2 regions of the Streptomyces sp. G5(2025) genome follow, and region 1 is predicted to be linked to the other one. Evidence: riboswitches for the same ligand, from Rfam matches in the RefSeq annotation. Region 1 holds a riboswitch; the other holds the start of a gene.

Region 1 (14,887 bases):
CGAGGTGACCATCGGGGGGCGCGGGTCGTTCGGGATCGCGTTGCGGTTGACCGTGATGCCGACCTCGTGGAGGCGGTCCTCGGCCTGCTGGCCGTCGAGCTCGGAGTCGCGCAGGTCCACCAGGACCAGGTGCACGTCCGTGCCGCCGGACAGGACGTCGACGCCGACGGCCTTGGCGTCGTCCTGGACCAGGCGCTCGGCCAGGATGCGGGCGCCGTCCAGGGTGCGCTGCTGGCGCTCCTTGAACTCCTCGCTCGCCGCGACCTTGAAGGAGACGGCCTTGGCCGCGATCACGTGCTCCAGCGGGCCGCCCTGGAAGCCGGGGAAGACCGCGGAGTTCAGCTTCTTCGCGAACTCCTTGCTGCGGGAGAGGATGACGCCGCCGCGCGGGCCGCCCAGCGTCTTGTGCGTGGTGGAGGTCACCACGTCCGCGTAGGGCACCGGGTTCGGGTGCAGACCGGCGGCGACGAGACCGGCGAAGTGCGCCATGTCGACCCACAGCTTCGCGCCGACCTCGTCGGCGATGCGGCGGAACTCGGCGAAGTCGAGGTGGCGCGGGTAGGCGGACCAGCCCGCGATGATCACCTTCGGGTTGTTCTCCTTGGCCAGGCGCTCGACCTCGGCCATGTCGACCAGGCCGGCGTCGTCCACGTGGTAGGGGACCACGTTGAACTGCTTGCCGGAGAAGTTCAGGCGCATGCCGTGGGTGAGGTGACCGCCGTGCGCCAGGTCCAGGCCGAGGATCGTGTCGCCGGGCTGGGCGATCGCGAAGAGGGCGGCCTGGTTGGCGGAGGCGCCGGAGTGCGGCTGGACGTTGGCGTACTCGGCGCCGAACAGCTCCTTGATCCGGTCGATCGCGAGTCGCTCGGCCACGTCGACGTGCTCGCAGCCGCCGTAGTAGCGGCGGCCGGGGTAGCCCTCCGCGTACTTGTTGGTGAGGACCGTGCCCTGGGCCTCCATGACGGCGACCGGAGCGAAGTTCTCCGAGGCGATCATTTCCAGGGTGGACTGCTGGCGGTGGAGCTCGGCGTCGACGGCGGCGGCGACCTCCGGGTCCAGCTCGTGCAGAGGGGTGTTCAGAAGCGACATCGGGGAGATCCTTAGCTGCCGGAGAACTCGGTGTACTCGTCCGCGGAGAGCAGGTCCTTCGGCTCCTCCGTGGTGCGGACCTTGAAGAGCCAACCGCCCTCGAACGGCGCGGAGTTCACCAGCGACGGGTCGTCCACGACGTCCTGGTTGGCCTCGGTGACCTCGCCGGTCACCGGGGAGTACAGATCGCTGACGGACTTGGTCGACTCCAGCTCACCGCAGGTCTCGCCCGCGGTCACCGTGTCACCGACCGCCGGAAGCTGCACGAAGACGACGTCACCGAGCGCGTTGGCCGCGTGCTCCGTGATGCCGACCGTCGAGACGCCCTCCTGGGCGTCCGACAGCCACTCGTGTTCCTTGCTGTAACGCAGCTGCTGGGGGTTGCTCATGACCTGAATTCTCCTGTACGCGGGTGGGTGCTGCGGAACGGGAAAGATGTGCGCGGGGTCACTGCTGCTGGGCTTCTGCCGTGCTTCTGCCGTGCGTGAGATGACCGCCGCGGAGGTGTCACTTCTGGCGCTTGTAGAACGGCAGCGCCACGACCTCGTACGGCTCGTGCGTGCCGCGGATGTCCACGCCCACGCCCGGGGTGCCCGGAGCGGCGTGTTCCGCGTCGACGTACGCCATCGCGATCGGCTTGCCCAGCGTCGGGGACGGGGCGCCGGAGGTGACCTCGCCGATGACCTTGCCGTCGGCGACCACGGAGAAGCCCGCGCGCGGGACCCGGCGGCCCTCGGCGATCAGGCCGACCAGCTTGCGCGGCGGCGCGGACTCGGCGCGCTCGGCGGCGGCGGCCAGCGCCGCGCGGCCCACGAAGGAGTCCGCCTGCGACGTCTTCTCGAACTTCACGACCCGGCCGAGGCCCGCGTCGAACGGCGTCAGCCCGGCGGTCAGCTCGTGCCCGTACAGCGGCATGCCCGCCTCCAGGCGCAGCGTGTCGCGGCAGGAGAGACCGGCCGGGACCATGCCGACGGGCGTGCCGGCCTCCATCAGCGCGTTCCACAGCTTCTCGGCGTCACCGGGGGCGACGAACAGCTCGAAGCCGTCCTCGCCGGTGTAGCCCGTGCGGGCGATCAGCGCGGGGACGCCCGCGACGGTGCCGGGCAGGCCCGCGTAGTACTTCAGGCCGTCCAGGTCGGCGTCCGTGAGGGACTTCAGGATGCCGGGGACTCGGGGCCCTGGACGGCGAGCAGCGCGTAGGCGTCGCGGTCGTCGCGGACCTCGGCGTCGAAGCCCTCGGCGCGGGCGGTGAGGGTATCCAGCACGACCTGCGCGTTGGAGGCGTTGGCGACGACCATGTACTCGGGGGCCTCGGTCCGGCCGAGCCGGTAGACGATCAGGTCGTCCAGGATGCCGCCGTCCTCGGCGACGATCATCGTGTAGCGGGCGCGGCCGACCCCGATGGAGCCGATGTTGCCGACCAGCGAGAAGTTCAGGAAGTCGACGGCCTCGGGGCCGGTGACGGTGATCTCACCCATGTGGGAGAGGTCGAAGAGGCCGGCCTTGGTGCGCACGGCGTTGTGCTCGTCGCGCTCGCTGGCGTACCGCAGCGGCATGTCCCAGCCCGCGAAGTCGGTCATGGTCGCGCCGAGCGCGCGATGTGTCGCATCGAGGGCGGTCAGACGGGGGGCAGTGCTCATGAAGAAAACTCCCAGGGCATGACGGGCGAGGTCGATCCTCCCCATCTGTCATCGGAACCTGAGAGGTTCGCCGGAGCGTCTCGGCTTCGAGAGCCCGGCTTGCACCTTGGGTGGGGCCGACGGCTGCCGGCCCGCTTTTCAGATGTGCCTCGCCCGCGCGGTACGGGGCCTGAGAGATTCAAGGGAGGGACTTGCTCCTTCGGCGCCCCGGACCCGTACATGCTGGTCCGGGAACTCTCCCGCGCGGATTCAAACGGCCGGTATGGAGTTGGCGCGCACATCATTGCACGCGGCTTCGGCCGGCGGGGACGTGTGGTCGAGCAATCCTCTTGTGCCGCATTACCTTCTCTTTACACTTGCCGGGGAAAGCAGTACGTGACCGCTATGGGGAGGCCGATCACGGTGCGCAGCAGGACGAGTGTCTACGCCACTACCACGGGGGTGGCGCTGCCGAAGCAGGCTGCCGCCCCGCTCCGGGAGGGCTGCGGCCCGCACCCCGTGGCCGTCGTCCGCGATCTGCGGCAGCGGGCCGGGCACAGCCCCCATCGCCTCACCTTCGCCGAGGGCGACCTGGTCGTCGTCTCCGGGCTGCCCGGCGGCGGAAAGTCGACGCTGATGCGGCAGGCCGTCACCGGCGCCCGTATCGACTCCCAGGACACCCGCGACCGCTGGGCGGCCCGCATGCCGGGATGGCTGCCGTACGCGGTCTACCGCCCCGTGGTCCGCCTCGCGCACTACGCGGGCCTGCGCCGCACCCTGCGGTCCGGGGCCGGCGTCGTCGTCCACGACTGCGGCACCCAGGCATGGGTGCGCCGCTGGCTCGCCCGGGAGGCCCTGCGGCGCGGCAGGACGCTGCATCTCCTCCTCCTCGACGTCCCCGCCGACACCGCCCTCCAGGGCCAGCGCGAGCGCGGCCGCGGCGTCTCGCGGTACGCCTTCGCCCGGCACCGCAGAATGATCGCCAGGCTCGTGGACGCCGCCGAGCGAGGTGACCTGCCGCGCGGCTGCGGCTCCGCGGTGCTGCTGGACCGGGCGGCGGCGCAGGTGCTGCGGGGGATCGCCTTCGACCGCTGAGGACCGCCGGAGTTAGGGTGCGAGCCGCAGGCAGAGCGGTCGCGAGCAGGGGTTGGCACAGATGGACTTTCCGGCGCAGGCACACGCCCATCCGTACGGCGGATGGCCGGGCAACGAACTGGAGGAGGTCCTCGCGGCCTCCCTCGGCGCCCCTTCCTCGGCGGGTGCCCGCATCGTCGAGGTGCTGGGCCGCAGCCGGATCTGGGTCCCGCTGCCCAACGGCGGCGGCCCCGACAGCGGCACCCTCGACCTGCCGACCCTGGAGATCGACGGACAGGCGTACGTCCCCGTCTTCACCTCCGAGGAGCAGTTCCGCCAGGCGCTCGGCAGCGCGGCGGACCACATGGGGTACACGGTGGCGCCCGCCGTCGAGTTCGCCCGCGGCCTCCCGCCGCAGCTGGGGATCGCGCTGAACCCCGACGGCACCGTCGGCGCCCCCCTGCCGCCGCCCGCCGTGGCCGAACTGTGCCGGGCCGGCCGCACCCCGCTGGACGGGCCCACCACCGGCGGCCGGGTCCGCCTCTTCGAGCCGGACTGGCAGGAGGACCCGGTGGACTTCCTGGCCGCCGCGGGCCGGGAATTCGAGGCGGCGGGCGCCGTGCTGACCGCGCGCCGCTGTCTGGCCGCCATCGAGACGGACGACCCGACGCTCTTCGTCGGCGTCGAACTGACCACCTGGGAGGGCGACGCCCGCGACCTCCCGATGCGGGCCCTCGGCCGCGCCCTCACCCAGATCCCGGTGCCCTGGCCGGTCAACCTCGTCCTGCTGGACGTGGCCCAGGACCCGGTGGGCGAGTGGCTGCGGGCGAAGGTACGGCCGTTTTACCTGCGCGGGGTGTGAGAGGCCGTCCCCTGGCCCCCGGCGGCGGAGGCCGCGCGTCCGTGTGGGTTGACGTGGCGTACGTCAAGTCCGGGCGGGGATCGACGCTTAAGCTGGTTCCATGACCCGGCCGGGGCACCGCCATGCCGTCCGGGTGCATGAGGTTGATCGGGTTCATCGGGTTCATCTGGTTCATCGAGTTCATCGAGTCGTCGGGTTCGGCGTGAAGGGGCGGTTACGGGTGAGTGCGTCGGGCACGGCCGCGGGCGACGGGGTCTCCGCCGGTCGAGCACAGCCGAGACCTGGGGGACAGGTCGAGCAGCTGCTGCGCCAGGTGACGCCGGGGCGTTACGACGCGTACGAGGCACTGCTGCGCGCGCTCGCCGCCGACCAGCTGTGGATGCTGCTCTGGCACGGCCAGGCCGGCTCCCCCGACGCCCAGTACGGCAACATGGAGGTCGAAGGCCTCGGTTACGCCCCCTGCGTGACCTCCGCCCAGGAACTCTCCGCCAGCGGCTGGAACCGCAGCTACGAAGTCGTACGCGGCATCGACGTCGCCCGCACCCTGTACCCCGACCACTACGGCCTGTGGCTCAACCCGCACGCCCCCGGCGGCGGCGTCGGCATCCCCTGGCTGGATCTGCGCCGTATCGCCTCAGGCCTCGACCTGCTGCCCGCGGGACCCCTGAGGCTGACCGAGCCGAGCATCCAGATCCCCCAGTTCTACGCCCTGTTGACGCAGAACGCGCACCGCACCCCAGCGGTGCGTTCGCTGCGCCGCGCCTGGGTGCAGCCCGCGCTCGGGGCGCCCTATCTGGCCATCGGCCTCGACGTGTACGACACCTCGCCGCCGTCGGTCGACGCGGTGCGCGCGATGATGCAGCAGTCCATCTCCGCCGTCCCTGACGGCTTGCCCGTGTCGACGGTCGCGATGTCCGACGACCACGACCCGGTCGCCATGTGGCTGCGCGCCAACGCCCGGCCGTTCTACGACCGCGAGGCCCAGGCCGCACCGGCCCCGGCGGGCGGGTACGGGTACCCGGCGCAGTACTGAACCGTCCTGTACGGCCCTGAACAGCGAGAACGGACACGATGTCCGTTCTGATGAGGGTGGGGCCCTATGGGCTCCGGTGGCGCCCTGCGTCCCAACTGCCCCGTGTTCGCCCCTCGTTCAGACGCGTCCGGATAACGGAACACCTCGATCAGCATCACGGTTGCGCATCCATTCACCAACAAGGCTGGTAACAGATCGCGACGTGGATGAAGACTCCCGCACCAGGGGCCTTCGCCCCCTGTGTACGACGGACTGATCACGTCGCTACAGCGGCAAGTGCGGGCCGGTCACCACCGGTTGAGAGGGGTCCCTGCCACGATGACGGCACCATTGCATGACACACCTGCGGACGCGGACCCGACCGAGGACGTCGCCCCCGCAGTTGATGCAGGGGTGAAGAAGGTCGAGGGCCGGTCCCTCAAGCAGATCGCCTGGAATCGCCTGAAGCGGGACAAGGTCGCCCTCGCGGGCGGCATCACGGTGGTCCTCCTGGTCCTGGTCGCGGTCTTCGCGCCCCTGATCGTGAGCCTCCTCGGCCACCCGCCCAACGACTTCCACCAGGAGGAGCTCGACGAGCTGACCAACCTCCCCAAGGGTGCGCTCGGCGGTGTGAGCAGTGACTTCCTCTTCGGGGTCGAGCCCAACAAGGGCCGTGACGTCTTCAGCCGCATCGTGTACGGCGCGCGGATCTCACTCCTGGTGGCGTTCCTCGCCGCCGTCGTCGCCGTGGCGCTCGGCACGCTCTTCGGGATCATCGCCGGCTACTTCGGCGGCTGGGTCGACGCGCTGATCAGCCGCGTGATGGACGTGCTGCTCTCCTTCCCGCAGCTGCTTTTCATCATCTCCCTCGTCTCCGTGCTCCCCGACGACCTGCTGGGCCTGACCGGCTCCAGCGTGCGCGTCGCGATCCTCGTCCTGGTCATCGGCTTCTTCGGCTGGCCCTACGTAGGACGCATCGTCAGAGGCCAGACACTTTCGCTCCGCGAGCGCGAGTACGTGGAAGCGGCCCGCAGCCTCGGCGGCGGCAAGCGCCACATCCTCTTCCGCGAGCTGCTGCCCAACCTGGTCGCCCCGATCACCGTCTACGCGACGCTGATGATCCCGACCAACATCCTCACGGAGGCGGCCCTCAGCTTCCTCGGCGCCGGTGTCCGGCCGCCCACGGCCTCGTGGGGCGGCATGCTGCGCGACGCGCTGGAGACGTACGAGCACGACCCGATGTTCATGGTCTTCCCCGGCGTGACGATCTTCATCACGGTCCTGGCCTTCAACCTCTTCGGCGACGGGCTGCGCGACGCGCTCGACCCGAAGGGGACGCGCTAGAAGTCCTCGACCCACGTGCCCCTGCCGCATGTCAGGTGGCTCTCACCATGGTTCTCCGGCAGCACAAGGCCAGGGACCGCGAATCTCGGAGGTTACGAGAAAATGCCCACAGTTTCCTCGAAACGACGGCTCGCCGCCGGCGCGGCCCTCGTGGTCGCGGCGCTGGTGACCACCACGGCGTGCGGCGACGGTGACGGTGGCGACGGCGGCTCGAAGGGCGCCGGCTACAACGCGGCGCTCGACAAGGTCGCCAACCCGTCGAAGAAGAAGGGGGGCACGCTGAGGATGGTCGGCAAGCAGGACCTCGACTCGGCCGACCCCCAGCGCGCGTACTACGGCATGTCGTGGGACTTCATGCGCTTCTACACCCGCCAGCTCGTGTCCTACGACACCAAGCCGGGCAAGGCGGGCACGAAGCTGGTCCCCGACCTCGCCACCTCCACGGCGAAGATCTCCGACGACGGCAAGACCTACACGTACAAGCTGCGTGCTGGCGTGACCTGGGAGGACGGCTCCAAGCTGACCTCCAAGGACGTCAAGTACGGCATCGAGCGCTCCTGGGCGACGGACACCATCACCGGTGGTCCGGGCTACATCCGCCAGGCGCTCGACCCCGACAAGAAGTACAAGGGCCCCTACAAGGACAAGGGCGGCCTGAAGGCGATCCAGACGCCCGACGACCAGACCATCGTCTTCAAGCTGCCCAAGCGCAACGGTGACTTCGAGCAGTTCCTCGCCATGCCCACCGGTTCGCCGGTGAAGGAGTCCAAGGACACCAAGGAGAAGTACACCGCGCGTCCGTTCTCCTCGGGCCCGTACAAGTTCGAGCAGTACAAGCCCGGCAAGAAGATCGTCCTGGTCCGCAACGACAAGTGGAAGAAGTCCTCGGACCCGATCCGCGCGGCGCTGCCCGACAAGATCGACGTGACGATCTCCGCCAACCTGGAGGAGAACGACAAGAAGCTGATGGCGGGCGACTACGACGTCGACCTCAACGGCACCGGCATGACCCAGTCCGGCCGCGTCACCGCCGTGCAGAAGCACCGCGACAGCGTCGACAACATGCACACGGCCTTCGTGCGCTACGTCGCCCTGATCCACACCGCCAAGCCCTTCGACAACGTGCACTGCCGCAAGGCGGTCTTCTACGGCACGGACTTCGCGGGCCTCCAGCAGACCCGCGGCGGCAAGGTCGCGGCCGGTGACATCGCCAACAGCACGTTCCCCGTGGCGATCCCCGGCCACAGCGACTACGACCCGTACGGCGTCCTGGCGCGCAAGGGCAAGCCGGACGCCGCCAAGGCCAAGGAAGAGCTGAAGAAGTGCGGCAAGCCGAACGGCTTCAAGGCCAAGCTGACCGCCCGCAACAACAACCCGGGTGAGGTCGACGCCGCCGAGGCGCTTCAGGAGCAGCTGGGGAAGGTCGGCATCGACGTCAGCGTCGAGTCCCTGGACGGCGCCGATTCCGCCAGCATCACCGGCTCGCCGTCCGTCGTGAAGAAGCGCGGCTACAGCATGCAGATGTCCGGCTGGGGCCCCGACTTCCCGTCCGGCCAGGGCTATGCGCAGCCGCTGTTCGACAGCCGTTTCCTGATCGACAACGGCAACTACAACGAGTCGCAGATCAAGGACAAGAAGGTCGACGAGCTCTTCGACAAGGCGATCGCGGAGACCGACCCGGCCAAGGCCGGCGAGATCTACAAGCAGCTCGACAAGCGGATCCTCGACAACGCCGACTGGATGCCCTTCCTCTACGAGAAGAACATCACCTGGCGCGGACCGCGGCTGACCAACGCCTACATGTCCGACGCCTACAACGGCCGCTACGACTACGTCTCGCTCGGCGTCGTCAAGTAACCACGCCCGCTCGACCCGTAGTTGATTGACCGTCCCACCGCCGCCGCATCCCGCCAGTCCGAAGGGCAGGTGATGGCCCCGGGCGGTGGCCGGGACCCCTCACGAGGGGGCCCCGGCCACCGCCGGGCCGCGCACAGTGCTTGCTTACCTCATCCGGCGCCTGATCGCCGTCATCATCATGGTGCTGGTCGTACTGCTCGCGACCTTCACCATCTTCTTCATGCTGCCCAAGTGGGCGGGACAGGACATCGCCGTCCTCTTCGCCGGCAAGGCGTCGGGTGCCGAGCAGCTCGAAGGCATCCGCGTCAAACTGGGCCTCGACGACCCCCTGCTGGTCCAGTTCTGGGACTTCGTCAAGGGCATCCCGATGGGCCGTGACTACGTCAACGGAAGCGACGTCACGCACTGCCCGGCCCCCTGCTTCGGCTACTCCTTCCGCACCGAGGCGCCCGTCTGGGAGACCCTCAAGGACGCCCTGCCCGTCACCGGCGCTCTCGCCGCGGGCGCCTGCGTGCTGTGGCTGGCCGGCGGTGTCATCACCGGCGTGATCTCCGCCCTGCGCCGGGGCACCGTCTGGGACCGCGCCGCGATGACCACCGCGCTCGCCGGTGTCTCCCTGCCCGTCTTCTTCACCGGCATGATCGCGATGGGCATCTTCGTCCACCAGCTGGGCTGGGTGAAGATCGCGGACAGCCTCAGCACCGACGACTCGGCCGGCGTCTGGCTCCAGACGCTGATCCTGCCGTGGATCGTGCTCGCCTTCCTCAACGCCGCGATGTACGCCCGCCTCACCCGCGCCACCATGCTGGAAGTGCTTGGCGAGGACTACATCCGCACCGCCCGCGCCAAGGGCCTCGGCGAGTCCGTCGTCATCCGCAGGCACGCGCTGCGTTCCGCGATGACGCCGATCCTCACCGTCTTCGGCCTCGACCTCGGTGTCCTGATGGGCGGCGCCGTGCTCACCGAGTCCACGTTCAACCTGCCGGGCCTCGGCCTGGAGGCGGTCAGGGCCATCAGCAGCAAGGACCTGCCCGTCATCCTCGGCGTGACCCTGTGCGCGGCGCTCGCGATCGCCGTGGCCAACCTCGTCGTCGACCTTCTGTACGCCGTCATCGACCCGCGAGTGAGGCTGGGATGACCGAACTGTCCAAGACCGGGGCCGCGGTGGGCGAGCCCGTCGCCGGCTCCCCGGCTCCCTCCGCCTTCCTGGAGGTGCGCGACCTCAAGGTGCACTTCCCGACCGACGACGGCCTGGTCAAGTCCGTCGACGGGCTCAGCTTCTCGCTGGAGAAGGGCAAGACCCTCGGCATCGTGGGCGAGTCCGGCTCCGGCAAGTCGGTCACCTCGCTCGGCATCCTCGGCCTGCACACCGCCGGCCAGTACGGCGCCCGCAGGGCGCAGATCTCCGGCGAGATCTGGCTCAATGGCAAGGAACTGCTGGGCGCCGACCCCACCGAGGTGCGCAAGATGCGCGGCCGCGAGATGGCGATGATCTTCCAGGATCCGCTCTCCGCGCTCCACCCGTACTACTCCATCGGCAAGCAGATCACCGAGGCGTACCGGGTCCACAACGACGTCGACAAGAAGACCGCCCGCAAGCGTGCGATCGAGATGCTCGACCGGGTCGGCATCCCGCAGCCCGACAAGCGCGTGGACAGCTACCCGCACGAGTTCTCCGGCGGCATGCGCCAGCGCGCGATGATCGCCATGGCGCTGGTGAACAACCCCGAGCTGCTCATCGCGGACGAGCCGACCACCGCCCTGGACGTCACCGTCCAGGCGCAGATCCTCGACCTGATCCGGGACCTCCAGAAGGAGTTCGGCTCCGCCGTCATCATGATCACGCACGACCTGGGCGTGGTCGCCGAGATGGCGGACGAACTCCTCGTCATGTACGGCGGCCGGTGCGTGGAGCGCGGCACCGCCGAGAAGGTCTTCTACGAGCCCCAGCACCCCTACACCTGGGGTCTGCTCGGTTCGATGCCCCGCATCGACCGCGAGGAGACCGAGCGGCTCATCCCGGTCAAGGGCTCACCGCCCAGCTTGATCAACCTGCCGAGCGGCTGCGCCTTCAACCCGCGTTGCCCCTACGCGGACATCCCCAAGGATCAGATCACCCGCCGCGAACGCCCCGAGCTGCGCCTTGTGGCCGACGGGCACTACTCGGCCTGCCACATGGCGCAGGACGAGCGCACCCGGATCTGGACCGAAGAGATTGCGCCGAAGCTGTGAAAGACGAAGCCAAGGACCCGAAAGACACGGCGGAGGGCCGGAAGATGACGAGCCCGGCCCAGACGAAGAGTGCACCCGAGCCGCTGCTCAAGGTCGACGGCCTGGTGAAGCACTTCCCCATCAAGAAGGGGCTGCTCCAGCGCCAGGTGGCGGCCGTGCAGGCGGTCGACGGGCTGACCTTCGACGTCCGTCCCGGCGAAACGCTCGGCGTGGTCGGCGAGTCCGGCTGCGGCAAGTCGACGATGGGCCGCCTCATCACACGGCTGCTCGAACCGACCGGCGGGCGCGTCGAGTTCGAGGGCACGGACATCACGCACCTGAACACCGGCAAGATGCGGCCGCTCCGCCGCGACGTGCAGATGATCTTCCAGGACCCGTACTCGTCGCTGAACCCGCGGCACACCATCGGCACGATCGTCGGCGCGCCCTTCAAGCTCCAGGGCGTCAAGCCCGAGGGCGGCGTGAAGAAGACCGTGCAGGAGATGCTGGAGCGCGTCGGGCTCAGCCCCGAGCACTACAACCGCTACCCGCACGAGTTCTCCGGCGGCCAGCGCCAGCGCATCGGCATCGCGCGGGCGCTCGCCCTGCGCCCCAAGCTGGTCGTGGCGGACGAGCCGGTCTCGGCCCTGGACGTCTCCATCCAGGCCCAGGTGGTCAACCTCCTGGACGACCTCCAGGACGAGCTCGGTCTGACGTACGTGATCATCGCGCACGACCTCTCGGTCATCCGGCACGTCTCGGACCGCATCGCGGTGATGTACCTCGGCAAGATCGTGGAACTGGCGGACCGTAAGGACCTCTACTCCACGCCGATGCACCCGTACACCAAGGCGCTGCTCTCCGCCGTGCCGGTGCCCGACCCCAAGCGGCGCGGCGTCAAGAGCGAGCGCATCCTGCTCCGCGGCGACGTCCCCTCGCCGATCGATCCGCCCGCCGGCTGCCGCTTCCACACGCGGTGCTGGAAGGCGACACAGATCTGCACGACGAAGGAGCCGCCGCTGATCCCGCTCGCCACGGGGCATCAGGTGGCGTGCCACCACCCGGAGAACGCGGCGGACCAGGCGCCCGAGGACACCACGCTGCTCTCGGCCGCCAAGGAGGCGATCGAGGTGGTGACGCTGGTGCCGAAGGCGGAGGAGACGGCGACGGAGCCTACGGCGAAGTCGGTGGAGAAGTAGCTCCTTTGGCCGGGCCGACGACGGGAGGGTGCGAGGACATCGCACCCTCCCGTCGCGCGTCCGCGTCACCGCTCCACGACGCTCCAGCGGCCCACTTCCCGGTACGCCGAGTCGTGGACGGCCTCACCGTCACCGGGCGTCAGGGCGTAATGGCGGAGGTTGCCGCCCCAGTACCGCAGGATGCGGCCCAGTTCCTCCGCGGCCTTCCCCTCGAAGGCGTCCTCGCCCATGTCGACCTCCAGCAGGAACTTCATGGCTGCGGTGCCCCTCTCGTCGCCGCGCGTCGCCTCTCGACACCCGTGCTTCAACTTTCTCATTGAAGTCCTTCGTGAGACTTTCCGGACGCACGTCGCCGGTTTGGCGCCGGTGACGGTTCACCAACCCTCAAATGGGGGTGAGGCCGGCGGAGAGGCCGGGCCGGACGCGGGTAAGAATGGCGCGTGCTCCAGGATCTGTTCACCCCCTCCGTCCAGCACGCGCTCGACATTGTGGGGATCTTCGTCTTCGCGATCTCCGGCGCGCTGCTCGCGGTGCGCAAGAACTTCGACGTCTTCGGCATCGCCGTCCTCGCCGAGGTCACCGCGCTGGGCGGAGGCCTCTTCCGCGACCTGGTCATCGGGGCGGTCCCGCCGGCCGCCTTCACCGACCTCGGGTACTTCATCACCCCCCTCTTCGCGGCGGCGCTGGTCTTCTTCCTGCACCCGGAGGTGGAGCGCACCCAGCTCGCGGTGAACGTCTTCGACGCCGCCGGGCTCGGCCTCTTCTGCGTGGCGGGCACGACCAAGGCGTACGACTACGGCCTCGGCCTCACCGCGTCGGCCGCCCTCGGCCTGATGACCGCGGTGGGCGGCGGCGTGCTCCGGGACATCGTCGCCAACGAAGTGCCTTCGCTGGTCCGCTGGGACCGCGACCTCTACGCCGTGCCCGCCATCGTGGGCGCGACGATGGTCGCCCTGTGCATCCGCTTCGATGAGCTGACGGCGTTCACCAGCGGCCTCGCCGTGGTGACGACGTTCGTCCTGCGGCTGCTGGCCCTGCGCTACCACTGGCGGGCGCCGCGCGCCTGGAACCGGCGTTCCACGGCCGTCGAGGCGGAGGTCGAGGAGACGCCGTAAGGGGAAAGCTACCGCTCAGTAATTCGATGTTGTACGTTGCTGCCATGGCAACGGCAGCATCGGCCACCTCGGCGGCCGCACTCCCCGCATCGGCGACCGCGCGCATCGGCGACAGCGAGTTCGACCGCGACACCGCGGTCACCCGGCGCGAGCCCGGCGTCTACGACACCGAACTCTCCGCCGGCTGGACGATCATCAGCGCCGTCAACGGCGGCTATCTCCTGGCCGTCCTCGGCCGCGCCCTCGCCGACGCCCTGCCGCACGCCGACCCCTTCACCGTCTCCGCGCACTACCTCACCGCCTCGGCCCCCGGCCCCGCGGTGATCCGCACGGACGTGGTGCGCGCCGGGCGGACCCTCTCCACCGGGCAGGCCTCGCTCTTCCAGTACGACGAGGAGGGGCGCGAGGTCGAGCGGATCCGCGTCCTCGCCGCGTACGGAGACCTCGACGCGCTCCCCGACGACGTCCGCACCACCGCCGAGCCGCCCGCGATCCCGCCGCTCGACCAGTGCTTCGGGGCCGCGGACGCCCCTGATCACCGCCCCGTGCCGGGCAGTTCCGCCATCGCCGACCGCCTCTTCCTGAAGCTCGACCCCGCCACGCTCGGCTGGGCGCTCGGGCAGCCCTCCGGCAAGGGCGAGATGCGCGCCTGGTTCGGCCTCGCGGACGGCCGCGACGCCGACCCGCTCTCGCTGCTGCTCGCGGTGGACGCGCTGCCGCCGACCGCCTTCGAGATGGGGCTGACCGGCTGGGTGCCCACCGTGGAACTCACGGTGCACGTCCGCCACCGCCCCGCCCCCGGCCCGCTGCGCGTCGCGATCACCACGCGGAACCTCGCGGGCGGCTTCCTGGAGGAGGACGCGGAGGTCTGGGACAGCGCGGACCGCCTGGTGGCCCAGTCGCGCCAGCTCGCGCGGGCCCGGCTGAGCTAGTCGCCGCCCGTCTCGGGGGCCCGCGCGTACGTACCTACGAGATCCTGGTCCGCGTGAAATCCGACCGGCTGCTCTCGATCCTGCTCCTGCTCCAGACGCGCGGCCGGGTGCCCGCGCACGAGCTGGCCGCCCGGCTCGAAGTCTCCGTCCGCACCATCTACCGGGACGTCGAGGCCCTGTCCGCCTCCGGTGTCCCGGTGTACGCCGAGCGCGGGCGGCACGGCGGCATCGAACTGCTCGCCGGGTTCCGCACCGACGTGACGGGGCTGACCGCCGACGAGTCGCGGGCCTTGTTCGTCCTTGCCGCGCAGGGCGCGCACGCCGCGCTCGGCCTGGACGAAGCGCTCGGCAGCGCGCTGCGCAAGGTCATGGCTGCGCTGCCCGAACCGCACCGGCCCGGCGCGGAGTTGGCCAGCCGCCGCATTCTCGTGGACGCCTCGCGCTGGATGAAGGGCCCCCTGCCCGTCGACCTGGAGGTGCTCCAGGACGCGGTCTTCGCCGACCGCAGGCTGAGACTGCGCTACCGGCACAGCGGCGCGGCGCAGGCACGCACGTACACCGTCGACCCGTACG
Region 2 (14,887 bases), 4.6 Mb from region 1:
GGAACTGCGCGCCGCCGGCGCCGAGGCGATCCAGATCAATGACGTACGCGTGGTGGCCAGCACCCATCTGTCGGACGCCGACGGCGGTGGCGTCCGGGTGGACGGCCGCAAGGTCGGCGAACCGTACCTCTTCAAGGTGATCGGCAAGCCGCAGGACCTGGAACCTGCGCTGAACATCCCGGGAGGCGTGGTGCAGACTCTGGAGAAGGAGCAGGCCACGGTGACCGTGACCCGCTCGGAGAAGATCGTCGTGAACGCCTTGCGACCTGCGAAGCGGCCTGACTACGCTCGGTCGTCCTCGTAGTGAGGGGCGGGCGTATGGGGGCCGTCAGGCCAGGGCATGAGGTTGCGGGGGGGTCGGCGCACCGGAAGCGTGGTGCGTGGTGGAAACTGTTTGGTGGTTACGGACGTTGTGATGATGTCTGGTTCACCGATGAATGCCGGTGTGTGCAATCAGGGTTCGTCCTGCCCCACGGGCGGGTCTGTTTCGGTCAAGGGGAATCGCCCGTGAAGTTGTTTGCGAAGTTGTTCGGCAAGAGTGCACGTGAGGACAGCGGCAATCCTGCCACTGCCCGGCACCGTGCCCCGCGTCATGGAGACGCTGAGGGACAGGGCGGCGAGCGCCCCATGTTCCGGGACCAGGTGGCTGGTCAAGGTGGAGACATTTCGGGCGGACAGGGCGTGTCATCTGTTGACCCTGCTGGTCCCGGCCGCATAGGTTCCGGGGAACCGTCGACCTCAGGAGCGGGCGGAGGATTCACCCCCGGCCCGTATGCGTCCAATGCCCCCGCGGGGCAGCCGCGGCAGGAGGACCCGTCCATGGCCCTGGTGTGTACGAGGTGCGGCAACCGCAACGCCGAGGCGAGCCGGTTCTGCTCCAATTGCGGTGCGCCGCTGCGTCCCGGGGCGACGCCGGAGCGCGCGTCCGAGACGACCTCGACGATCTCCATCTCGGGCCTGGAGGCCTACGACGCGGAGGCGACGGGGCAGACCATGTCTCCCGCCCTCTCCCCGGAGGCGCAGGCCGCCGTCGACGCGCTGCCGCTGGGCTCGGCGCTCCTCGTGGTGCGCCGCGGGCCGAACTCGGGCAGTCGTTTCCTGCTCGACGGCGAGCTGACCACGGCGGGGCGTCACCCGCAGAGCGACATCTTCCTCGACGACGTGACGGTGTCGCGTCGCCACGTGGAGTTCCGTCGCCTCCAGGACGGTTCCTTCACCGTCGCCGACGTCGGCAGCCTCAACGGCACGTACGTCAACCGGGAGCGCATCGACTCCGTCGCGTTGTCGAACGGCGACGAGGTGCAGATCGGTAAGTACCGCCTGGTCTTCTACGCGAGCCAGCGGGGCGTCGGCATCTGATCCACCACTCCCGGACTCGTCCGGGGGACTCCCCTCAGGAAGGTCCATGCTTCAAACATCGAGCGGCGGTGCCGGCACCGGCACCGCTGCCGCGGACCGTCGGCTCATGAGCATCGGCACCGTGCTGAACACGCTGCGCGACGAGTTCCCCGAGGTCACGATCTCCAAGATTCGTTTCCTGGAGTCCGAGGGGCTCATCGAGCCGCAGCGCACGCCTTCCGGCTACCGGAAGTTCAGCCCGGAGGACGTCGAGCGGCTCGGCCATGTCCTGAGGATGCAGCGGGACCACTACCTGCCGCTGAAGGTCATCCGTGAGCACCTCGAAGCGCTGGAGAGGGGCGAGCAGGCCCCTCTGCCCTCCCTGGGGCGTCAGCGGGACCCGGGCGGCACCGAGGGCCGGGACGAGGCCGAGCGGCCGACAGCGGCCCGTGTGGGCCGTGACGAGCTGCTGGCCGTCGCGGAGATCGAGGAGCCGCAGCTCGACGAGTGGGAGGCGTACGGGCTCGTGGCACGACTGCCGGACGGTGGATACGACGCGGAGGCCGTCACGATCGCCTCACTCGTCCTCGAACTCGGCCGGTTCGGTATCGAGCCACGCCATCTGCGGGCCATGAAGTCGGCCGCCGACCGGGAGGCCGGCCTCGTCGACCAGGTCGTGGCGCCGCTGCGGCGCCACCGCAATCCGCAGACCAGGGCCCACGCGGAGGCCCGTACCAAAGAGCTCGCGGGGCTCACGGGGAAGCTGCATTCGGCCCTTGTGCAGACCGCGCTCGGGGTCAGACTGCCCTGACCCGGCAGGCACTCGGGCCGAGGCCCGGCTGGTACTCGGCGGGTGCCCGACTACCCAAACCTGCCAGCCACGTCCTAGGGTTGCTGTGTGAACGAGCTCGACGTCGTAGGTGTCCGGGTCGAAATGCCCTCCAACCAGCCGATCGTGCTCCTGCGTGAAGTGGGAGGCGACCGGTACCTCCCCATCTGGATCGGACCAGGTGAGGCGACCGCCATCGCCTTCGCGCAGCAGGGCATGGCACCCGCACGGCCGCTGACCCACGACCTGTTCAAGGACGTGCTGGAAGCGGTGGGCCAGGAGCTCTCCGAAGTGCGCATCACCGACCTGCGGGAAGGGGTCTTCTACGCCGAGCTGGTCTTCGCCAGTGGGGTGGAGGTGAGCGCGCGGCCGTCCGACGCCATAGCGCTGGCCCTGCGCACCGGAACGCCGATCTACGGAAGCGACGGTGTCCTGGACGACGCCGGGATCGCGATCCCGGACGAGCAGGAGGACGAGGTGGAGAAGTTCCGCGAGTTCCTCGACCAGATCTCTCCCGAGGACTTCGGCACCAACAGCCAGTGAGCCGCTCCCGACGGCCTGTTTCTGGCCATTCGGCTAGCCTTTCCCGGTGGCGAGGTACGCGAAACCACTCTCAGGGTGATTATCACTCGGCGTGGCGAGCGCGGCGATCGTTGACGAGCCCCTGGTGACTGCCTACCGTCGAGCAGGCAGGTCAAGGACGGAGGTCGGCGTGAGAAGCAGCGGCGACGGTACGGCGGTGGGCGGTCCGTACCCGTTTCACAGCAGCGCGGCCGATCACTCTCCGAAGCCGATGGCGGTCCAGGGGAGCGGGGACGCAACGTTCGAGAATTCCGAGCAGATCGGGTATCGCGGTCCGACCGCGTGCGCGGCCGCGGGCATCACGTATCGCCAGCTCGACTACTGGGCCCGCACGGGCCTGGTCGAGCCGAGCGTGCGCGCCGCCGGTGGCTCGGGTACCCAGCGGCTCTACAGCTTCCGGGACGTCGTGGTCCTGAAGGTCGTCAAGCGGTTCCTCGACACCGGGGTCTCGCTGCAGAACATCCGTACGACGGTCCAGCATCTGCGGGAGCGCGGGTTCCGTGACCTTGAGCGGATGACGTTGATGAGCGACGGCGCGACGGTCTACGAGTGCACGTCTCCCAGCGAGGTCCACGACCTGCTGCAGGGCGGGCAGGGAGTCTTCGGGATCGCAGTGGGTGTGGTGTGGCGTGACGTCGAGGCCGCGCTGTCGCAACTGCACGGGGAGCGGATCGACACCGGCGAGACGCTCGTCGGCCACAACCCCGCCGATGAGCTCGCCAGACGGCGCAACAAGGCGGTCTGAGCCGACGCCGGGGGGCATTGCCGACGGGGCCATTGTCAGTGGCGTAGGGCAGCATCGGAGATGTGAGAAGCGCGCCGACGATCCTGCATCTGGACATGGATGCCTTCTACGCGTCCGCCGAGCAGGCCGCGAAGCCGAGTCTGCGCGGAAAGGCCGTGGTGGTGGGCGGCCTCGGGCCGCGGGGTGTGGTCGCCACGGCTTCCTATGAGGCGCGGCGGTTCGGTGTGCATTCGGCGATGCCGATGGGGCAGGCGCGTCGGCTCGCGCCGAACGCCGCCTATCTCGTGCCGCGCTTTGGGTTGTACCGCGAGATCAGCGAGCAGGTCATGGGGCTGCTGCGGGAGCTGTCGCCGCTGGTGGAGCCGCTCAGCCTGGACGAGGCCTTCGTGGACCTGGAGGCAGGTGGCGTCGCCGACGACGAGGCGTCGGCCCGGGCCGTGGGGGAGCGGCTGCGGGCGGACATCAAGGCGGTGACCGGCCTGACCGGGTCCGTGGGGCTCGCCGCGTCGAAGATGCTGGCGAAGATCGCCTCCGAGGAGGCCAAGCCGGACGGGCTCCGGCTGATAGCGCCAGGGACGGAGCGGGCGCTGCTGGGGCCGATGTCGGTGCGGACGCTGCCCGGGGTGGGGCCTGCCACGGGGGACCATCTGCGGCGGGCCGGGATCACCACGGTCGAGGAGATCGCCGAGGCCGGGGAGGACGAGCTCGTACGGCTGCTGGGGAAGGCGCACGGCGGATCGCTGTACGCGATGGCGCTGGCGCACGACGAGCGGCCTGTGGTGGCCGAGCGGGACACGAAGTCCGTCAGCGTCGAGGACACGTACGACGTGGACATCCACGACCGGGTGCGGGTCAGGGGGGAGGTCGCCCGGCTCGCCGACCGGTGTGTGCAGCGGCTGCGGGCGGCGGGGCACTCGGGGCGGACCATCGTGCTGAAGGTGCGGCGGTTCGATTTCTCGACGCTGACGCGGTCCGAGACGCTGCGGGGGCCGACGGATGACCCCGGAGTGGTGCGGGAGGCCGCGGCGCGGCTGCTGGAGTCGGTGGACACCACGGGAGGGGTGCGGCTCCTGGGGGTGGCGGTCACTGGGCTCGCCGACTACACGCAAGAGGACCTCTTCGCGCAGGCGCAGGCGGCGGCTGAGGCGGAGGTGCCTGTTGAGGCCGATGCGGGGCCGGAGTCCGGCGGCGAGGCAGGAGGGGCGTCGCTCGGGGAGCCGGAGGAGGTGGGCGCTGAGGAGCCGGCGGCGCCTGTGGAGCGGCGTTGGGTGGCCGGGCACGATGTGCGGCATGCCGAGTACGGGCACGGGTGGGTGCAGGGCAGCGGGCTGGGGCGGGTGACGGTGCGTTTCGAGACGCCGGGGTCCGAACCGGGGCGGGTGCGGACGTTCCGTACGGACGATCCGCTGCTGGCGCCGGCGGAGCCGTTGCCGTTGGTGGAGCGGGCGCCCTGTGCGGTGGAGCCGCTGGCCGCTGTGGTGGAGGTGTCGTCGCCTTCGGGGGGCGGGGCGGTGGCCGGGGTGGGGGAGGCGGTTGAGGGTGCGGGCTCGGGGTGAGGGTTCGGCGGGGGGTGTTGTTCCTGGGTGTGGTTGTTGTTCAGGGGGAAGGGCGAGGGTTGCGGCAAGTGGTCGTGGGACGTTGCGGTCCGTAGGTGAGGCCTGGAGGGGCGGGGAAGTGGCTGGCATGAGGGGTGTGGCTGAGGGTCGCCCCGGGCTGCGGGGCGGCTCGTAAAGGGGGCAAGAGGTGAGGTGGGTGGCGGGGTGGGGTGGGTTGCTTGTGACGGACGTGGTCGAAGCCACGGTTTGAGGGTGGGGGCTGTGGCGGTGGGAGGGGGTGAGGGCGCGTTTGAGGGTGCGCTCTCGGGCCGGAGGGGCGGCGGGACAGCTCGTACAGGGGTAAGGGGCGAGGACTGCGGACAGGTGGCCGACGCGGGTCAGGAAGGGTCCGCGCCCGTGATGTGGCCGAAGTCGTGGTCCGGGGGTGGGGGCGACGGGGGTGTGGTGTCCAGGCCGTAGTGGTGGTAGAGCTGGAGTTCCTGAGCGGGAGAGAGGTGGCGGCCTACGCCGAAGTCGGGGGCGTCCTTGATCAGGTCGCGGTCGAAGGGGATGCGGAGGGTGCCGTCGTCGACCAGTTCGCTCGGCTCCAGAGGGACGAAGGCGTCGCGGCTGAACAGGCCGGTGCGTATGGCCGCCCACTCCGGTGCGCCGGTGGCGTCGTCGAGATAGATCTCGTCGATCGTGCCGATCTTCGCCCCGTTCCGGTCGAACGCCTTGCGGCCGATCAGATTGCGCGGATCGATGTCGGTCTGCACGGGCCCTCCAGCCTGTCGCGGGGTCGGATGTGGGCATAACTCATCTTTGTCCGCTCGTACTCACTAAGTAAGAGCACTTCGGGGCAGGCGGCCACTCGACGGAACGGCCGGGGGGCGCGCTGGTAGGCTGGCGCTGGCTGCTGATCCCGTGCGGGAGAGCTCTCCGGGTCAGGATTTCCGGAGGCGCCGAAGGAGCAAATCCTCCCCGGAATCTCTCAGGCACACGTACCGCACGGATGAGGTCACTCTGGAAAGCAGGGCGGGCGTACGGGCGGGCACGTTCGAAACCCCTTCCTCACCGACGGTGAAAGCCGGGACGGCGCCTTCGCGGGTGTCCCCCGGTGAAGCTCTCAGGTTGAGATGACAGAGGGGGAGGCCGTCCGGGTACCCGCGCCGTGGTACCCCTCGTAGGTCGCGCAGACCAGGAGGCCTCCGCAATGACTGCCACCAATCGCATCCCGCTCTCCGAGCTCGAACAGGGCATCCCCTTCGAGCAGCGGCACATCGGGCCCGATGCGGAAGCGCGGGCCAAGATGCTCGCCCAGGTCGGGTACGGCTCGCTGGACGAGCTCACGGCCGCCGCGGTGCCGGATGTGATCAAGAACGCCGAGGCGCTGAAGCTGCCCGGCGCGCGCTCCGAGGCCGAGGTGCTTGCCGAGCTGCGTTCGCTCGCGGACCGCAACCAGGTGCTCGATTCCATGATCGGGCTCGGGTACTACGGCACCTTCACGCCGCCCGTGATCCTGCGGAACGTCATGGAGAATCCTGCCTGGTACACCGCCTACACGCCCTACCAGCCCGAGATCTCCCAGGGGCGTCTTGAGGCGCTGCTCAACTTCCAGACCATGGTCGCCGAGCTGACCGGTCTGCCCACCTCCGGGGCCTCGCTGCTCGACGAGGGCACGGCCGCCGCCGAGGCCATGGCCCTGTCGCGGCGCATGGGCAAGGTCAAGGACGGGGTCTTCGTCGTCGACTCCGACACCCTGCCGCAGACCATCGCCGTCATCCGGACCCGCGCCGAGCCGACCGGCGTCGAGGTCGTCGTCACGGATCTGAGCACCGGTATTCCCGCCGAAGCCGCCGAGCGCGGTGTCGTGGGCGTACTCGTGCAGTACCCGGGTGCTTCCGGTGTCGTACGCGACATCAAGCCGCTCATCGACCAGGCGCACGAGCTGGGCGCGGTCGTCACCGTCGCCGCCGACCTGCTCGCCCTGACGCTGCTCACCTCGCCCGGTGAGCTCGGCGCGGACATCGCGGTCGGCACGACGCAGCGCTTCGGGGTGCCGATGGGCTTCGGCGGCCCGCACGCCGGTTACATGGCGGTGCGCGAGAAGTTCGCCCGCAGCCTGCCCGGACGGCTCGTCGGTGTCTCCGTCGACGCCGACGGCAACAAGGCGTACCGCCTCGCGCTGCAGACCCGAGAGCAGCACATCCGCCGTGAGAAGGCCACCAGCAACATCTGTACCGCTCAGGTGCTGCTCGCCGTCATGGCCGGGATGTACGCCGTCTACCACGGCCCCGACGGGCTGAAGTCCATCGCGCGGCGCACCCACCGGTACGCGACGCTGCTCGCCGCGGGCCTGAAGGCCGGTGGCGTGGAGGTCGTCCACGGCGCGTACTTCGACACGCTGACCGTGCGCGTGCCCGGCAAGGCCGAGGGAATCGTTTCCGCCGCCCGCGAGAACGGCGTCAACATCCGCCGGGTCGACGCCGACCATGTCTCGCTCGCCTGTGACGAGACCACCACGCGCCGCCAGCTGGCCGCCGTGTGGGGTGCCTTCGGGGTTGAGGCCGACGTCGACGCGCTCGACGCCGAGGTCGCGGACACGCTGCCCGCGGACCTGCTGCGCGGCGACGACTACCTCGCGCACCCGGTCTTCCACCAGTACCGCTCCGAGACCTCGATGCTGCGCTACCTGCGCAGGCTCGCCGACCGCGACTACGCGCTCGACCGCGGCATGATCCCGCTGGGCTCCTGCACGATGAAGCTCAACGCGACCACCGAGATGGAGCCGGTCACCTGGCCCGAGTTCGGACAGCTGCACCCCTTCGCGCCCGCCCAGCAGGCGCAGGGCTACCTCACGCTCATCCGTGAGCTGGAGGAGCGGCTCGCCGAGGTCACCGGGTACGACAAGGTCTCCCTCCAGCCCAACGCCGGGTCGCAGGGTGAGCTGGCCGGGCTGCTCGCGGTCCGTGGGTACCACCGCGCCAACGGTGACGACCAGCGCACCGTCTGCCTCATCCCGTCCTCCGCGCACGGCACGAACGCGGCGAGCGCCGTCATGGCCGGCATGAAGGTCGTCGTCGTGAAGACCGCCGACGACGGCGAGATCGACGCCGAGGACCTGCGCGCCAAGATCGAGAAGCACCGCGACGAGCTGGCCGTGCTCATGATCACGTACCCCTCGACGCACGGTGTGTTCGAGGAGCACGTCGCCGACATCTGCGCGGAGGTGCACGAGGCCGGCGGTCAGGTGTACGTCGACGGCGCGAACCTCAACGCGCTCGTGGGGCTCGCCAAGCCGGGGCACTTCGGCGGCGACGTCTCGCACCTGAACCTGCACAAGACGTTCTGCATCCCGCACGGCGGCGGTGGCCCCGGTGTCGGCCCGGTCGGCGTGCGCGAGCACCTCGCGCCGTACCTGCCCAACCACCCGCTCCAGCCCGCCGCGGGCCCGAAGACCGGTGTCGGCCCGATCTCCGCCGCGCCGTGGGGGTCCGCCGGGATCCTGCCGATCTCCTGGTCGTACGTACGCCTCATGGGCGGCGAGGGCCTCAAGCGCGCCACGCAGGTCGCGGTGCTCTCCGCCAACTACATCGCCAAGCGCCTGGAGCCGCACTACCCGGTGCTCTACACCGGCCCGGCCGGGCTCGTCGCGCACGAGTGCATCGTCGACCTGCGGCCGATCAGCAAGGCGACCGGCGTCAGCGTCGACGACATCGCCAAGCGGCTCATCGACTACGGCTTCCACGCGCCGACCATGTCGTTCCCGGTCGCGGGCACGTTGATGATCGAGCCGACCGAGAGCGAGGACCTCGCCGAGATCGACCGGTTCTGCGACGCGATGATCGCCATTCGCCGGGAGATCGAGAAGGTCGGTTCCGGTGAGTGGGCCGCCGACGACAACCCGCTGCGGAACGCGCCGCACACCGCGGCCGCGCTCGGTGGTGAGTGGGAGCACGGCTACAGCCGCGAGGAGGCCGTCTTCCCGGCCGGGGTCACCGCGTCGGACAAGTACTGGCCGCCGGTGCGCCGCATCGACCAGGCGTACGGCGACCGGAACCTCGTCTGCTCGTGCCCGCCGCTGGACGCGTACGAGGACTGATGACGGAGCCCGTGTTTCACGGGCATGCGTCGGGGCCGGTTCGGAGAGTTCTCTCCGGGCCGGCCCCTCGTGTGTGTTCTGTGCGGCTGTGCGGCGTGCGTTCGTGCGGCTGTGCGTCCGTGCGGCTGTGCTGGCGGCGATCAGGCGGCCGTCATGATGTGGTCGGTGCCCAGCGGTCGGTGCGGGGCGATGATCTGGCCGTCCGGCAGCAGCTCACCGGTGTCCTCGAAGAGCAGGACGCCGTTGCACAGCAGGCTCCAGCCCTGCTCCGGGTGGCTCACCATGAGGAGCGCGGCTTCCCGGTCGGCGGAGTCGGCTGTCGGGCACGGTGGTTGGTGCTGGCACATGGAAGGGTTCTTTCGCTGCGGTGAGATGGTGGTGACGTCTGTGCTGCGGTTCGATGCGGGACTCATATGCGATGCGGTACTCATAACCGCCCCCCCGTTGTAGTCGGTCCGATCCCAGTGTTGCTCTACAGGCGTCAATCCGCAGGGATTTCGCAGCCTCGGTTCTTACTGCTTAATGACGTATCACCCGCCCGGACGGTTCAGCCCAACTCCACTGTCTCTTCGGGTGGTTCGGGGTGACCCGTCCGGGCTAGTCCGTCTCTCTTCGGCTCATCGGTCAGTTGATCGGACATGTCTGTCGGGCTGGTTATCGCTGACGTGATGTGGCAGCGGATGGGGCCGTTGATGCCGGTGTCCCGTGGCGGGATCTGCCGGCTGGCCTCGGTTCGTTCAAGACGGCGCACGAACGGCTGTTGCGATGGGCGCAGGACGGCAGCTGGGAACGCATCCTGGCGGCAGGACTCGCAACAGCGGATGCCGACGGCGTCATCGGCTGGAGGGTATGGGTGGTCTCAACTGTGTGCCGCGCACATCAGCATTGCGCTCCGGGGCAAGGGAGAACGAGGCCCGAGAGCGATGCGAGCCAGCAGGTCAGGCCCTGAGTCGTTACCAAGGAGGCGGCTTCAGCACGAAGATCCATGTGGCCCTGTGACGGGCTGGGGCGGCCGCTGGCACTGGTTGTCACCGCTGGGCAGGCTGGCGACGCGCCGACCTTTGGGGCGGTCATCAGAACCGCCCCAGGGGTGCGATGACATCCTGCGGTACGAGGCCCCCCTGCGGGTAGCGGATCTGGCCGTACCTGACCGGCACCTCCACCCGGGAGTCGTACTACGACAACATCACCGGTATCGCCTTCCCTCAGGGGCGACGGCCCCATCCAGAAGAACGACGTCACCTTCACCTTCGACCCCGTCGGTTTCGCGTCCGTACGTACGCAGAACGCACGCGTCGTCGAGTTCCAGACTCCGGCGGAGGGTGTTCCGGGCCGCTTGTCCTGGACCGCCGACCAGGACGGCACGCCCGAGGAGCGGCTCGACGTGCTGCACGCCTGGCTGGTCGAGGACCTGCCGTTCGCCGTGCATCTCGCTCTGGTCGCCTGCTCGGCCGCCGTCCTGCTGCGGCTTCCGGAGACCGTGCGGGAGCGGCGGCCGCTGCGGACCGTACGGCCGCAGCGGCCCGGACTGTCGCCACGGGTGCAGGCGGTCTTCGGGCCCGCGGCGGCGGCCTCCTTCGTGGGGTTCGCCCTGCTCGGCGTCTTCACGTCGGTCAGCCCGTCCTTCCTCGCCCAGTCCTTGAACGTGCACAACCACGCGGTCAGCGGGGCGGTGGTCGCGCTGGCCTTCTTCGCCTCGACCGCCGGGCAACTGGCGGTCGCCCGGATCGGCTTGGGCCGCTCGCTGCCCCTGGGCTGCGCCGCGCTCCTCGCCGGGCTGGCCCTGCCGGCGGGCGCGTTGTGGTGGGAGCCGCTGCCGCTGGTGGTGCTGAGCGCGATCGTCGGCGGAATCGACCACGGCCTGGCGTTCCGCGGCGCACTGGCCGCGGTGGCCCAGGCGTCCGAGGCGAACCGGCGGGCGGCGGTGATCTCGGCACTGTTCGTGGTGGCCTATACGGGCATCTCGGTGCCCGTCATCGGCGTGGGGCTGCTGGCGGGGCCGGTCGGCCTGGAGGGCGCCGGGCTGGTGTTCATCGCCTGCATGGCCCTTCTGGTGTCGGCCGCGGGTGTCTACCTGCTGCGGCGGCCGGTACCCGCGGCGCGTGCCCGGTAGGCCCACGGCTCACCGCCCCGCTACGGCCGCCTTCTCCTGCGCCGCGGTGGCCGTGACCGGTTTGCCGTCCTGGACCTGCTGGAGACGCTTCAACGTGGCGGCCAGCATCGCCTCGGTGCCGGTGGGGTCCTCGCCCGCACCCGCCCCACCCGAGAGCCGCACCTCGATCACGGCCTTGCCGGAACGGCTGATCCCCGTGATGTAGTCCTCGGTGCCGTTGGGGTTGACGAACAGAGCGCTCTCGTCACCGATGGGCTTGGAGGGTTTCCGCGGCTTGTCCTCGGAGCCCTTCATCGCGGTGTACACGGCGTGCGCGTCGGCCGGGCTGTCGAGCAGACAGATGTAGACGTGGGCCATGTTCAGCGTGGAGCCCTGGTACTCGTAGGACGCGTCCCCGCCGCGGACCCAGCCCTTCGGTGCTCCCTTGGCGTCCTGGGCGTTGCAGTAGACCGTGTCCATCACGCTCTTGTCGCCGTGCAGGGAATACTCGGGCAGCGCTTCGCCGTCGCCCATGAGCGCCTGGGTGATCGCGCCCTGCGGCAGGTCCTCGGTGATCGGCTTCGCCACCGCGCGGCCCGCGTTCTCGGCGCCCGAGTGCTTCTTGGCGCTGCCCGGCTCCTCGTCGGCGGAACAGGCGGCGAGGGCGACCGTGGCGAGGACGGCGATGCAGGCGAGTGCGAGAGGGCTGCGTGGCATGAACACACCCTATCCGGGGAGCGATCATGGAACGGAGCCGGCTCCGGTGACGAAGGCGAGGCGGGCCGGGAAGACCACCGCCCTCTGGGCTGCCGGCGGCCTCCGTCAGCTTCGGGAGGGCCTCGATCGGGGCACTGCCGCTGGCGGTCGCGAAGGACAGGGGCAGCCCGGTCTCCTACCTGCCAGATCTGACGATGCGGTGGAACGCCGGCCTCTACCCGGGTGAGGCCAAGACGGACGTGAAAGACGCATTCATCATCGCCGACGCGGCCCGCGCGATGCCCCACACGCTGCGGGCGATCGACGGCGAGGACGAGACGATCGGAGAGCTGGAGATGATCGTCGGGTTCGACGACGACCTGGCCGGTGAGGCGACCAGGGTGGCGAACCGGCTGCACGGCCTGCTGCCCCAAAGCCACCCGTCGCGGCGCAATGCTGATGTGCGCGGCACACAGTTGAGACCACCGATACCCTCCAGCCGATGACGCCGTCGGCATCCGCTGTTGCGAGTCCTGCCGCCGGGATGCGTTCCCAGCTGCCGTCCTGCGCCCATCGCAACAGCCGTTCGTGCGCCGTCTTGAACGAACCGAGGCCAGCCGGCAGATCCCGCCACGGGACACCGGTGCGGTACTTCCACGCGATCGCCTCCACTGTGCGGCGATGGCAAACCCACCGCCGACCCCGCACCGGGTCCACCGGCATCAACGGCCCCATCCGCTGCCACATCACGTCAGCGATAACCAGCCCGACAGACATGTCCGATCAACTGACCGATGAGCCAAAGAGACACGACCTGGTCCACCTGGGTGGCGAGGTCAGGCGGGCGAGCCGAGCAGGGGCGCGGGTGCCGTCGGCGTCAGGCGGCGGGTGAGGACCGGGAGCAACTCGGCGACGCGGTGCGGGCGGTGGGCCGCGATGCCGGGCGGGGCCGGGGCCAGTGGGACCAGCAGATCGGTGGCCGCGAGCGGTGCCTCGGTGCCGTCGTCGGTGCAGTCGCCGTGCAGCCAGAGGGTCAGCATGTAGAGCTCGGGTACGGAGAGCAGCCGGGGCTGGCAGGGTATCGGCATGGCTTCGGCGTGCCGCAGGGCCCGTTCGGTGGAGGCGATGTAGGGGCCCTCGAAGAAGTGTGAGAAGGCCCAGCCGTCCGGCGTGAGCATGGTGTCGGCCGCGGCGAGGGTGCGCTCACCGGCGCGGATCATGAAGCGCCAGCCGGCGAGGCGCGTGGGCGAGGTGCCGTCGGGTGCGGTGCGACCCAACACATGGACGGGCAGCGGGAGTTCGGGGCTCACGGACCCCTGGGCGGCACGGAGGGCCGGGGTCCGGGCCTCGCGTACGGCTGTGGGGGAACCGAGTGCCGCGAGGACGCTGCGCAGGGCGGGCGCGGGGGCCGGGAGGACATGCAGCGGCATGGTGGGTCGCCTCTCTCATTCGACAGGCACAGTGGAGCGGGGGCAGGTGCGTGACGTCGCTGTCAGCTCTGGGTCAGAGGGGCGGGGGCCGGGGGACCGCGAGCGCCAACTCTCTGCCTAGATTGCGCAGTTTATATGAGAGGTGTTCGAGCGGTGTTTCCTCTAGGTGCAGTCGATATTGCGGGCAAGGTGATATCGGGTCGTACTTCTGAGGGTTTTATCCCGATTTCGGGCAGGCTTCGCATCCATGACCTCGTATTTCGCGAGGTGAGCGGTCGGCTGATTTCCGCCGGTACTTTTGACCAGGTTCTCCGGAACGGAATCCTCACTGTGCCGCATGCCCGGTGAATGTGCCTCGCGCCAACGACCCCGAGCCTACTGCCCGGCGCGCCGCCACGGGGCGTTATCGATCACATTGACGGGGCATCATCCCCCGTACACAGCGGCCGGACCCTTGGCTGCCTGTCCGAGGAGGGACGCTTCGATGGGTGAGAAGGTCGTGGCGGGCGCGTTCGACCTGTCCGATCGCCACCAGTACCGAAGGAAGCTGCGCGCGTGTCTGACGGGACTGCGGCGGCTGTTGGAGGAGGAGCGGTTCGACCGGCCCAGGAACCTGATGGGCATGGAGATCGAGTTGAATCTCGCCGGGCCCGACGGACTGCCGAGAATGTTGAATGCGCAGGTTCTGGAGCGCATCGCGAGCCGGGATTTCCAGACGGAACTCGGAATGTTCAATCTGGAAGTGAACATAGCCCCGCACCGGCTCGGCGGACGCGTTCTCGACCGGCTCGCCGAAGAAGTGCGCACCGGCCTCAACTACGCCCACCGAAAAGCCGGCGAGCTCGACGCGGGGATCGTCATGATCGGCATTCTGCCGACCCTGAACAGGGAGGACATGGTCTCCGCCAACCTCTCCGACGTCGACCGCTACGCCCTGTTGAACGAGCAGATCGTGGCGGCGCGCGGCGAGCGCTTCGCCCTCGACATCGAGGGGGTGGAGCGGCTGACCTGCACGTCCGCCTCGATCGTGCCCGAAGCGGCGTGCACCTCCGTGCAGTTGCACCTCCAGGTCACCCCGGGCCGCTTCGCCGATGTGTGGAACGCGGCGCAGGCCGTCGCCGCGGTGCAGGTCGCCGTGGGCGCCAACGCGCCGTTCCTGTTCGGCCGCGAGCTGTGGCGCGAGTCGCGGCCCCCGCTCTTCCTCCAGTCCACCGACACGCGACCGCCCGAACTCCAGGCCCAGGGGGTGCGGCCGCGGACCTGGTTCGGGGAGCGGTGGATCACCGGGCCAATCGAGCTCTTCGAGGAGAACCTGCGCTACTTCCCGGCGCTGCTGCCCCTCATGGAAGCGGAGGACCCGCTGGGCGTCATCGACGCGGGCGGTGTGCCGCAGCTCGGCGAACTCGTCCTGCACAACGGCACCGTCTACCGCTGGAACCGCCCGGTGTACGGCATCGCCGACGGCGTCCCGCATCTGCGCGTCGAGAACCGCGTGCTGCCCGCGGGCCCCACCGTCACCGACGTCATCGCCAACGTCG

The links. Region 1 has a riboswitch for glycine ahead of gcvT (glycine cleavage system aminomethyltransferase GcvT). Riboswitches for the same ligand answer to the same signal wherever they lie in the genome.
Region 2: it holds a riboswitch for glycine, as region 1 does, so the genes downstream of both, gcvP (aminomethyl-transferring glycine dehydrogenase) here and gcvT (glycine cleavage system aminomethyltransferase GcvT) in region 1, are expected to answer to the same signal.

What each region holds. Positions count from the first base shown of each region.
Region 1 covers NZ_JBMUZT010000006.1:5,655,444-5,670,330, forward strand. The annotation lists gene glyA (serine hydroxymethyltransferase) at 1-1,089, opposite strand, end outside; gene gcvH (glycine cleavage system protein GcvH) at 1,101-1,478, opposite strand; partial or broken gene gcvT (glycine cleavage system aminomethyltransferase GcvT) at 1,597-2,729, opposite strand; glycine riboswitch at 2,765-2,877, opposite strand; glycine riboswitch at 2,878-2,981, opposite strand; gene ACOBQB_RS36560 (AAA family ATPase) at 3,114-3,803, shown strand; gene ACOBQB_RS36565 (enhanced serine sensitivity protein SseB) at 3,865-4,644, shown strand; gene ACOBQB_RS36570 (enhanced serine sensitivity protein SseB C-terminal domain-containing protein) at 4,865-5,677, shown strand; gene ACOBQB_RS36575 (ABC transporter permease) at 5,996-7,000, shown strand; gene ACOBQB_RS36580 (ABC transporter substrate-binding protein) at 7,103-8,857, shown strand; gene ACOBQB_RS36585 (ABC transporter permease) at 8,994-9,995, shown strand; gene ACOBQB_RS36590 (ABC transporter ATP-binding protein) at 9,992-11,089, shown strand; gene ACOBQB_RS36595 (ABC transporter ATP-binding protein) at 11,134-12,267, shown strand; gene ACOBQB_RS36600 (hypothetical protein) at 12,333-12,521, opposite strand; gene ACOBQB_RS36605 (trimeric intracellular cation channel family protein) at 12,708-13,382, shown strand; gene ACOBQB_RS36610 (thioesterase family protein) at 13,427-14,314, shown strand; gene ACOBQB_RS36615 (helix-turn-helix transcriptional regulator) at 14,368-14,887, shown strand, end outside.
Region 2 covers NZ_JBMUZT010000006.1:1,010,104-1,024,990, reverse strand. The annotation lists gene ACOBQB_RS15485 (DUF881 domain-containing protein) at 1-304, shown strand, start outside; gene ACOBQB_RS15480 (FHA domain-containing protein) at 448-1,359, shown strand; gene ACOBQB_RS15475 (MerR family transcriptional regulator) at 1,406-2,149, shown strand; gene ACOBQB_RS15470 (bifunctional nuclease family protein) at 2,237-2,710, shown strand; gene ACOBQB_RS15465 (MerR family transcriptional regulator) at 2,880-3,494, shown strand; gene ACOBQB_RS15460 (DNA polymerase IV) at 3,557-5,050, shown strand; gene ACOBQB_RS15455 (PRC-barrel domain-containing protein) at 5,428-5,805, opposite strand; glycine riboswitch at 5,947-6,046, shown strand; gene gcvP (aminomethyl-transferring glycine dehydrogenase) at 6,243-9,131, shown strand; gene ACOBQB_RS15445 (DUF5999 family protein) at 9,272-9,478, opposite strand; partial or broken gene ACOBQB_RS15440 (IS5/IS1182 family transposase) at 9,835-10,206, shown strand; partial or broken gene ACOBQB_RS15435 (MFS transporter) at 10,543-11,244, shown strand; gene ACOBQB_RS15430 (hypothetical protein) at 11,254-11,940, opposite strand; partial or broken gene ACOBQB_RS15425 (IS110 family transposase) at 12,060-12,365, shown strand; partial or broken gene ACOBQB_RS15420 (transposase) at 12,475-12,666, opposite strand; gene ACOBQB_RS15415 (hypothetical protein) at 12,756-13,349, opposite strand; gene ACOBQB_RS15410 (glutamate--cysteine ligase) at 13,834-14,887, shown strand, end outside.